Regions from separate parts of the Virgibacillus sp. M23 genome, predicted to be linked through region 3. Evidence: riboswitches for the same ligand, from Rfam matches in the RefSeq annotation. Region 3 holds a riboswitch; each other region holds the start of a gene.
The links. A riboswitch is a leader RNA that binds a small molecule or an ion and turns the genes downstream of it on or off. The one in region 3 is predicted to bind S-adenosylmethionine.
Positions count from the first base shown of each region.

Region 1: another riboswitch for S-adenosylmethionine. It lies ahead of RVS70_RS02765 (methionine biosynthesis PLP-dependent protein); the one in region 3 lies ahead of RVS70_RS13690 (5-methyltetrahydropteroyltriglutamate--homocysteine S-methyltransferase).
Region 2: another riboswitch for S-adenosylmethionine. It lies ahead of metK (methionine adenosyltransferase); the one in region 3 lies ahead of RVS70_RS13690 (5-methyltetrahydropteroyltriglutamate--homocysteine S-methyltransferase).

Region 1 covers NZ_JAWDHA010000004.1:96,656-99,941, reverse strand. The annotation lists gene RVS70_RS02770 (ROK family transcriptional regulator) at 1-1,114, opposite strand, end outside; SAM riboswitch class I at 1,457-1,560, shown strand; gene RVS70_RS02765 (methionine biosynthesis PLP-dependent protein) at 1,636-2,751, shown strand; gene RVS70_RS02760 (anthranilate synthase component II) at 2,805-3,286, shown strand, end outside.
Region 2 covers NZ_JAWDHA010000006.1:111,766-115,051, forward strand. The annotation lists gene pckA (phosphoenolpyruvate carboxykinase (ATP)) at 1-616, opposite strand, end outside; SAM riboswitch class I at 885-995, shown strand; gene metK (methionine adenosyltransferase) at 1,293-2,489, shown strand; gene RVS70_RS04035 (gamma carbonic anhydrase family protein) at 2,760-3,281, opposite strand.
Region 3 covers NZ_JAWDHA010000035.1:15,921-19,206, reverse strand. The annotation lists gene RVS70_RS13695 (Na+/H+ antiporter NhaC family protein) at 1-597, opposite strand, end outside; SAM riboswitch class I at 888-992, shown strand; gene RVS70_RS13690 (5-methyltetrahydropteroyltriglutamate--homocysteine S-methyltransferase) at 1,362-2,474, shown strand; gene RVS70_RS13685 (XRE family transcriptional regulator) at 2,813-3,286, shown strand, end outside.

The DNA of each region.
Region 1 (3,286 bases), on a different contig from region 3:
CAGCTCCTATCACAACGCCATCTTCTCCCGTTTTTGTAGTGCGTAATTGAAATGTCTTCATGACAGGTGCCCACATCTGATTCTCACACTTTTCAATAATTTGATCTTTAATTTGCGGAAACCTTTCAATTAAACTACCAGCAAGAACGACGGAATCTGGATTGTATACGCAAACAACATTATTAATCGTAATTGCTGCATAGGTAATTGCTTTATCAACTATATTTCTTGCCCACTTTTCTCCATTTTCATATTCAATGATTAAGGCCTGAATATTTTCAATCTCTTTTGTTTTAGATGCTTCATCTAACAAAAACTTTTCAGCAATATACGTTTGGAGACAGCCAAAATTCCCACATGGACAATAAATTCCATAAGGATCAACGATAGTATGTCCGATTTCTCCTGAGAAGTTTCCTTCACCTCGATAGATTTCTCCTTTCTTTATTAACGCAGAACCTACCCCACTACCAAAACCAATCATTGCCATATACGCTTTTTTTGGTTCAGGATCACTAATATACTCAGCAAGCGCTTTCAATTTTAATTCATTGTCCACGAATACGGTAAAGCCTACTTTCTCTTCAACCATCTCTTGTAAAGGGATATTTTTCCAATCAAATTGCGCAGATAATTTCACCTCACCTTTGTCATTCTCAATAAGTCCTGGTAAGCCAATACAAACTCCAGCAATTTGATCCGATGTAAGATTTTCGTCGTCAATCATTTGTAATATATGGTCTGCTATAAATTGAACTGTTGCCACTGGATCTATTGATTGATAGTCAAAGTACTTCAGAATGGTTAACTTTCCTATAAAATTCATTAAACCGATCCGAATAACTTTCTGGTCAATTTCAACACCAATTGAGAATACAGAATGTTCATTTGGAATAAAATAAGTGGCCTTCCTGCCAATTCCTTCGCTAGACATATTCATCTCTCTTATTAGCTTATTTTCTTGTAATGATGCAACAATTCGAGAAGCAGAAGTAGGACTCATCGACGTTTGTTTGGCAATTTCGGCACGTGAGATCGGACCTTGATTAAGAATTATTTCTAAGACTAAACTTCTATTTTCTTTTTTTAAAAAATCTTGATTCTTAATTTTCATTTGATCACCTATTAACATCATGTAATTAATAACCAGAATTAAATGGCTTTTTCCATTGATTTTTTACTATTTATTATATTTTTCCAGTATTTAACCAAATAGTTTCTCCTGTGAAGTTATTAATAGTATAGATTAGCGAGAAAAATTAGTCAACTAATTTTTAGAATGTTTTAACTAATTTATTTCTTGCGATATTTCGTATCTGCTTTTATTTTCCACTTATCTTCAGATGAAACCATGTTATCTAAATGCTGTAAACTGTACATTGGAGTAAATCCCTAAGTTTCCCTTGACAAATAGCAAAAACAACTGTAATCTATTTTAAAAATTACATAAACTATTTTCTTATCCAGAGAGGTGGAGGGACTGGCCCTTTGAAGCCTCGGCAACAGACTTATAAAGAGAACTGTGCCAATTCCAGATGCTCGAAAGCATGCAGATAGGAAGAGTAACCGAATGATGTAAGCCTCTTCTTATTTAATTAGAAGAGGCTTTTTTCATCGAATGAAGGGATGGATATTATGTCACGAAGAAGCATTGAAACAGAATTAGTACAATTAGGAAATAAGAGTGATAAAGCTACTGGAGCAGTTAGCGCACCTATTTATTTGTCAACTGCCTACCAGCACCACGGACTGGGACAATCATCAGGCTATGATTACTCAAGAACGAAAAATCCTACAAGAACCTTACTAGAGGAAGGAATCGCTAAATTGGAATCCGCTGACAGTGGGTATGCTTGCAGTTCTGGAATGGCAGCCATTCAATTAGTATTCTCTCTTTTTAATGCTGGGGATGAACTCATTGTAACGAGTGATGTATACGGAGGAACGTACCGATTATTAGAGCATTACGCCGCTGCATATCAAATTCAGACAACATATACAGATTTCAAGAATGACGGAGAAACGCGGCGACTGATATCCTCGAAAACAAGAGCAATCTTTATTGAAACACCTACAAATCCCCTAATGCAAGAGATAGATATTGTAAAAGTTGCGGAATTAGCGCACCAATATAATGTACTATTAATTGTTGACAATACTTTTCTGACCCCGCTACTTCAACGGCCAATTGAGTCAGGGGCTGATATCGTCATTCATAGTGGCACGAAATACATTGGTGGTCATAACGATGTACTCGCTGGATTAGTAGTGGCAAAAGGTAAATCCTTGTCTGAAAAATTAGCCAATTACCACAATGCTTCAGGTGCTGTGCTATCACCTTTTGACTCTTGGCTATTAATTCGAGGATTAAAAACACTTGCGCTTCGGGTGGAAAAACATGAAGCCAATGCAAAGCTTATCGTATCCTTTTTGCAAGAGCATCCAATGGTTGATAATGTTCTATATCCAGGAAGAGGTGGTATGTTATCTTTTCGCTTACGAAAAAGTAAATGGATAGATCCTTTCCTTCAAAGTTTGAAGCTTATCATTTTTGCTGAAAGTTTAGGAGGGGTGGAAAGTTTTATTACTTATCCAGCAACACAAACTCACGCTGACATACCTAGAGATGAAAGAATAAAGCGTGGTGTTGACGACCAACTGCTACGGTTTTCAGTTGGAATTGAACAACCAAATGAATTAATAGAGGATTTAAAACAAGCATTAATTGAAGTGGATACATATGCTTATTAACCTACATTTGCTATAATAACGCATGAAGTGTTTATAAGAGAGTAGGTAACTACATGATATTAGTCATCGATAATTATGATTCATTCACATTTAATCTTGTACAATATATGAAGCAGCTAAACCAGCAAGTATATGTCGCTCGCAATGATGAAATCTCAATAGCAGACATTAAACGATTAAACCCATCTAGCATATTGCTCTCTCCTGGACCTGGAAACCCGGCTTCTGCAGGTATATGTCTAGAGATTGTAAGAAAACTGTATACGCTATATCCAATAATTGGAATTTGTTTAGGGCATCAAACGATTGCTCAAGCCTTTGGTGCTAGTATTGTAAAAGCCAAACAACCAATGCATGGTAAGGTTTCAATGATTACCCATGATCATAAAGGTATATTCAAAAAGCTTAAAAATCCGTTAGCTGTCACAAGGTATCATTCACTTATTGTTCAGGAGGCTACCCTACCTTCTTGCTTTGAAATAAGCGCAAAATCAGTTACAGGTGAGATTATGGCAATTCGCCATAAAACTTATCC
Region 2 (3,286 bases), on a different contig from region 3:
AGAAATTCATCACTGAAAAGATAGACTTTTTAATTTCACCTGCATATTCGGTACCACCTATTAGAATGATTCGTTTTTTAAAAGAAACAAGAATAAACGCTTCTGAGTTCGTACCATCTACTTCAGGATCTGCTTTAAAAGTAGGGGCTGATATTACTGTGAATTCAGCTTGATGTGATAGTAACTCATCAGCAGTTGGAGTTATAAATAACTGCCGTGCAAATAGATTGTGCCAGGCATATTCGTTAATAACTTGTATTGGTAAGCGATACGCGTGGTCTGCACCAGCAAATCCGTTAAATTGGAATAGCTCTTCTTTATTTTTTAAATAGGAAATAACCTTTTCATACAATCGATCAAATACAGATTCATCAATGGATTGATTTACTGTTCCCCAATCCACCTGCTGTTCACTTACTTCATCTGTAACAATAAATTTATCTTTTGGGGAGCGACCGGTATAAGATCCTGTTGTTGCTTGAACTGCACCTGTTGCGGTTAACATGCCTTCTTCTCTTGCTAAAATTCTTTCAACAAGCTGAGGTACGGATAAATTTGTTTGTAGCTGTTTATGCGTGTATAATTCTTTTACGAAAGACTTTTCTACCGTTTTCATGTTAAATACCTGCCTTTATGTGAAATTGTATTCACGTTCTTTTGTTGAACGACCAAATAATCCTGAATATGTTTATTAGTATAACACATTTAAGTTAATAGTCCATACTAAATATAAAATAATTTTTATAAGATGTTGAATGTTTACAGCAAAAAATGTCGTTCAGAATCTTTCTTTCCTTTAGTATGAGTAAAAAACTTCTGAGAATACAGTTAAACTAGTTGACACATTAAGCTTCTTCCGATAAGCTAAGTTTCGAACGGATACTCTCTTATTCAGAGTTGGTGGAGGGACAGACCCAATGAAGCCCAGCAACCATCACTTTAGTGAAAAGGTGCTAACCTGATGCAAGGAGATTTTTTTCCTTGAACAATAAGAGCGAAAGGCCAGCAATCCTTTCCTCATGACAAGCGGGAAAGGCTTTTTTTATTAGTTATAAAAATTCTACACGTAGATGACTAACTTTAACCCGATTATAAACATATTAGTCAATTTCTAAGCTAAATTGTCATTCGCCTGCGTGTACGTGTGAACCAGGAGTGACAATAGAATATACGGTAGTAGGTAATCTTTCTGGTGCCTTTCTTATTTCAGTTTAACCTTAGTACTTATTACTGAATGAGCATATTTGATAAATAGAGTTCCGTAATCGATATTTGAAGGAGGATTTAGCAACATGGCTGCTAATCGTCGTTTGTTTACTTCTGAATCAGTAACAGAAGGACATCCAGATAAGATATCTGATCAAATTTCAGATGCTATTTTGGATGAGATATTAAAAACAGATCCAAATGCCCGAGTGGCATGTGAAACAACTGTTACAACTGGACTTGTTCTTGTAGCGGGTGAAATATCCACTACTACTTATGTAGATATACCTGCTATTGTTCGTAAAACTATAAAAGAAATCGGATATACTCGCGCAAAATTTGGGTTCGACGCGGAGACATGCGCAGTATTAACTGCCATTGATGAACAATCACCTGATATTGCTGGTGGAGTTGACACAGCATTGGAAGCAAGACAAGGAAAAATGAGCGATCAAGAGATTGCTGCAATAGGTGCTGGTGATCAGGGTTTAATGTTTGGTTTTGCTTGTGATGAAACAGACGAATTGATGCCACTTCCAATCTCATTGGCACATAAGTTGGCAAAGCGTCTCGCTGACGTTCGGAAGGATAAGACATTAGAATACTTACGACCGGACGGTAAAACACAGGTAACCGTTGAGTATGATGAAAATGATCAACCTGTTAAAATTGATACCATCGTAATTTCTACACAGCATCATCAGGATATAGCTACAGAGCAAATAGAAAAAGATTTGATAGAGCATGTTATACGCCCTATAGTACCAAATGAGTTATTAGATGAGACGACTAAATATTTTATTAATCCAACTGGCCGTTTCGTTATTGGTGGACCTCAGGGGGATGCAGGTTTAACAGGTCGAAAGATTATTGTTGATACGTATGGAGGCTATGCTAGACACGGTGGCGGAGCGTTTAGTGGAAAAGACTCTACTAAAGTTGATCGGTCAGCTGCATACGCTGCCCGTTATGTCGCAAAGAACATAGTGGCTGCCAGGCTTGCCAAAAGCTGTGAAGTACAGCTAGCCTATGCCATTGGTGTAGCAGAACCTGTTTCTATTTCGATAAACACTTTTGGAACAGGTGTTGTAAATGAAGAGCAACTAGTAAAAGCTGTTCGAGAATTATTTGATTTACGACCAGCAGGTATTATTCGTATGTTAGACTTGCAAAAACCTATTTATAAAAATACTGCTGCTTACGGGCATTTTGGAAGAACAGACATTTTATTTCCATGGGAGAAGACAGACAAAGTTGAGCAATTGAAAGCACTTATTAAGTAGTAAAGTCTTGATCATCCTTTAGCTTCACAATGGTTATGATACGAAAAAAGGTAACCTAGCTGATTTAATCTTCTAGGCTGCCTTTTTTCATAGTCTAAATTACAATATTTTCCATAAGGATAAAGAAGGCGTGTTGAGCTGCGTCCAGCTCCAGCGCACAGAATCTAGGTGACTTCACGAATCGCCCTAATCTAAGTCATCATTGGCTTGCAAGCACACCGTGATTCCTTTATCTCCGTTGACTAGCTCCAATCGCTTTTGTTCTTGAAGTTACTTACCGGAATTTGTATATTTTTTGTAGTAGATTGCTTTATCTACATATGATTTTCGTACACGTTCCATCTCCGCGTAATCTTCTAGAGTTAAGTCTCGGATTACTTTTGCTGGTCTACCAAGAGCTAACGTATGTGGCGGAATCGTTTTTCTAGGTGGCACAAGGCTTCCGGCTCCGATAAATGCATTTTCACCTATTTCCGCACCATCAAGAATAATGGAACCCATACCAATTAAAGCTTTGTTTCTAATCATGGCGGAGTGCAGGGTCACTTGATGTCCGACTGTCACATCATCCTCGATAATTAAGGGAAGATTAGGGCTTTGATGAAGCATGGACAGATCTTGAATACTAATTCTTTTACCAATTTTCACAGGTGCAACATCTCCACGAACTACAGTTTTAAACCATATACTAGAATATTCATCAATTGTAACGTCACCGATGATGGTTGCATCCTCTGCAATAAATGCAGTTTCATGAATTTGTGGTTGTTTTTCTTTATATGAATGTATCATTTGAA
Region 3 (3,286 bases):
TGCAAAAAAGTTAAATGGAATACTGTACAAAAATACTTGATAGGCATCTGCTTCCAGATTATGTTTTTGAATTCCCCCTTCAATAAGGGAAACCATGAAACCGACGAAAGCAGTGGCAGCTGGTAATAATACGATAACGGAACTGGTGGATACATCCATCGTGAACCCTACTTTCCAGTGAGACATGTTCACCTTTTTAAGTAAGGATTTTACCACGGGTCCAATCATCATTATTCGAAACATCGGCATCATAAATGTAAAAGGTAGGGTCAACCAGATGACAACTAGAAGTCCTCGTTCGGATTGAATTTTGTCACCAACCCACTCAGAAAATCCTTTAACTCCTCCAGAAATTTGCATCATACCAATCAATCCGCCAAATAAATATAAAAAGGCGATAATATTAATATTCCCTGGATCTGCCAATGTCGTTATGAGATAGTTTACGGCTTCTTTTGTTCCGTTTAATACGCTGAATTCTAACAGAAAAGCACCTACAAGGAGTCCCAGCACTAGTCCAGGAAGAAGTCTTTTTTGCCATATAGCTAAAGCAATAACAATAGTAAAGGGAATGAGGGAGAACCAGGTGTGATCCATCGTACAGCCTCCTCTAAATGGATGGTTTGATATCTAGTATAAGGTTGAAAAAATGAATAAAAGCTATAATTACCATTTGTAAAAAGTCGATTTTTCATACGTAGCTTTTGCAGAAAGACATAATCACTACATGCTTCCTCATAATAGGTGAATCTGTTGATTATTAGATGTCAATAAAGCTATTAGAAAGGGTGAAATGGACAGCAGTTATTAAATAGTGTGAGGAATCTTTTGCTATTTTTTAATAGAATTGCTATGATAGTTTTAATTATTTAAATAATTACATAATATTCTTATCTAGAGAGGTCGAGGGACTAGCCTGAAGACACCTCAGCAACCTGTTTTATAAATAAGGTGCTACTTCTAGCAAGTTTTATAAACTTGAAAGATGAGAAGGTGACGATGTATGTATACAAAAGAACCCTTCTTAGCAGAAGGGTTCTTTTTAACGAGGCTGAGGCAAAACACACTTATTTACTCAAAATACGAATAATCATGTTATCAATAGGAGTATCATTCCAGCATCGTGAAATATACTCGCTTTCCGCGGGAACGGTCTCAGCTAACTTGGTAAGGAAAACGCTTTTTCTAGTGGATCTTCGGACTCGTGGTGTTACGGCCGGAGTCTCGCTTATTTCAGGTGCTAAATGAATGATTCTGATCAATACGAACGATAATTAATTTTCAACCAATCATTGTTCGTTTTTAATTGTTTCTTCATTCTTTTGTCTCAGCCTTTTTATAACTATAAAGGAGTGGATACATTGACAACAGCAGTAGAACGAATAGCACCTTTCAAAGGAGATCATGTAGGTAGCTTTCTAAGAACAGATCGTATCAAGCACGCGAGATCTCAATATGCTAAAGGAGAAATTAGTGAAAAACAACGAAGAGCAATTGAAGATGCAGAAATTATTAAGCTAGTAGAGAAACAAAAGGCAGCTGGGCTAATGGCTATAACCGATGGAGAACTTCGGCGTTCTTGGTGGCATTTCGACTTTTTAGAGAATTTAAATGGTGTTGAGGGATTTGAGCCAAATAATGGCTTGAAATTTGCTGGAATTGAGACAAAAAAGCATTCCATTCATGTTACTGGAAAGGTGGAGTTTAATAAAGAGCATCCATTTCTCGCAGATTTTAAGTTTCTGAATGAAGTGGTAGGGAACCGTCATGTTACCAAACAGACGATCCCAAGTCCGAACATGTTACTCGTTCGTGCTGGATTTGATACAGATATTTATCAAACAATCGAAGACCTTGTTCCAGATGTGATTATGGCTTATCAACAAGCAATTCAGGCATTTTATGATGCAGGTTGTCGTTACCTTCAGTTAGATGACACATCATGGGCATCCTTTCTATCAGAAGAAGGGATTTCCTCACTGCAAGCAAAGGGCATGAATCCAGAAAAACTAAGGGATATTTGCAAACGTGTGATTAATGAATCGATTGCTGAAAGGCCTAAAGATTTACTTATCACCATGCATATTTGTCGAGGCAATTATCGTTCCCATTATTTCAGTACAGGTTCTTATGATGCTGTTTCTGAAACCATTTTCGCTGGGTTGAATGTGGACGGGCTTTTCCTTGAATTTGATGACGAGCGATCTGGAGGTTTCGAGCCTTTATCCTATGTGAACAGAGATGATCTTTGTGTAGTCTTAGGATTAGTTACTTCTAAGTTCCCAGAGCTGGAAGATAAAGATGTTATTAAGAAACGTATTGCTGAAGCTGCTAACTACCTTCCGTATGAACAGCTCTGTCTTAGTCCGCAATGCGGTTTCGCTTCTACAGAAGAAGGTAATCTGATAACAGAAGAAGAGCAATGGAATAAGGTTAGACATGTAGTAGATATCGCTAAGGATGTGTGGAAGTAAGAAAGCATATTAGTAGCCGCTTATATTAAACCATTTTGAATGAATGAAGATAAAGTAACTCCGAATTACCTTTCGAGCATATCAGTATATTCGGAATGTAGTTGGGTGCTTTATCATTCATTTTTTTAAATGGTGATGTTACCTAACGAAAGGAAGGGTGCTTTGACCCGTTAATATTAGCAAAGTAAACAGAACTAGCTAAAAAAACAGCACACTCTGCTTGTATGTGATTAAATCTATAGGCAGTGATTATCTGTATGTTCGGATTGACGATAGTTTCGTTCTATTCTATCATTAAAGAAGTTTATAGAACGTGTGACCACTAGCGGAAGGAGAGAATTGCAATAAATCTTAATAATATAGGTAAGAAAATTAAGCAAATGCGCTTGCGTATGAAAAAAACACAACAGCAGGTAGCGGAAGCATGTGGAATCTCCAAAAGCCTTTTATCTAAAATTGAAAATGGACAGACAGCTTCAGCAATTGCCACTTTATCCAAAATTAGTGAAGAATTAGAAGTACCACTAACCTGGATTTTGGATGATCATGATGATCGAGATCTTGTTTTACTCCCTCATACAGAACGGCAATTTAAAGTAGGTGATGAGAATATGGGTTACTCCTATGAATTGCTGGCAAATCGTTCGCGGTTTACAGGAATTGAACCTACTATTGTTCATGTAACTCCTCGGGATATGAATGTCCGCGAAGAGACCTATACGCACTCCCAAGATGAGTTTATTTATATTTTAGAGGGAGCTATCCATTTACTTTATGAAGATGAGAAGCATTACATGGAAAAAGGAGATAGT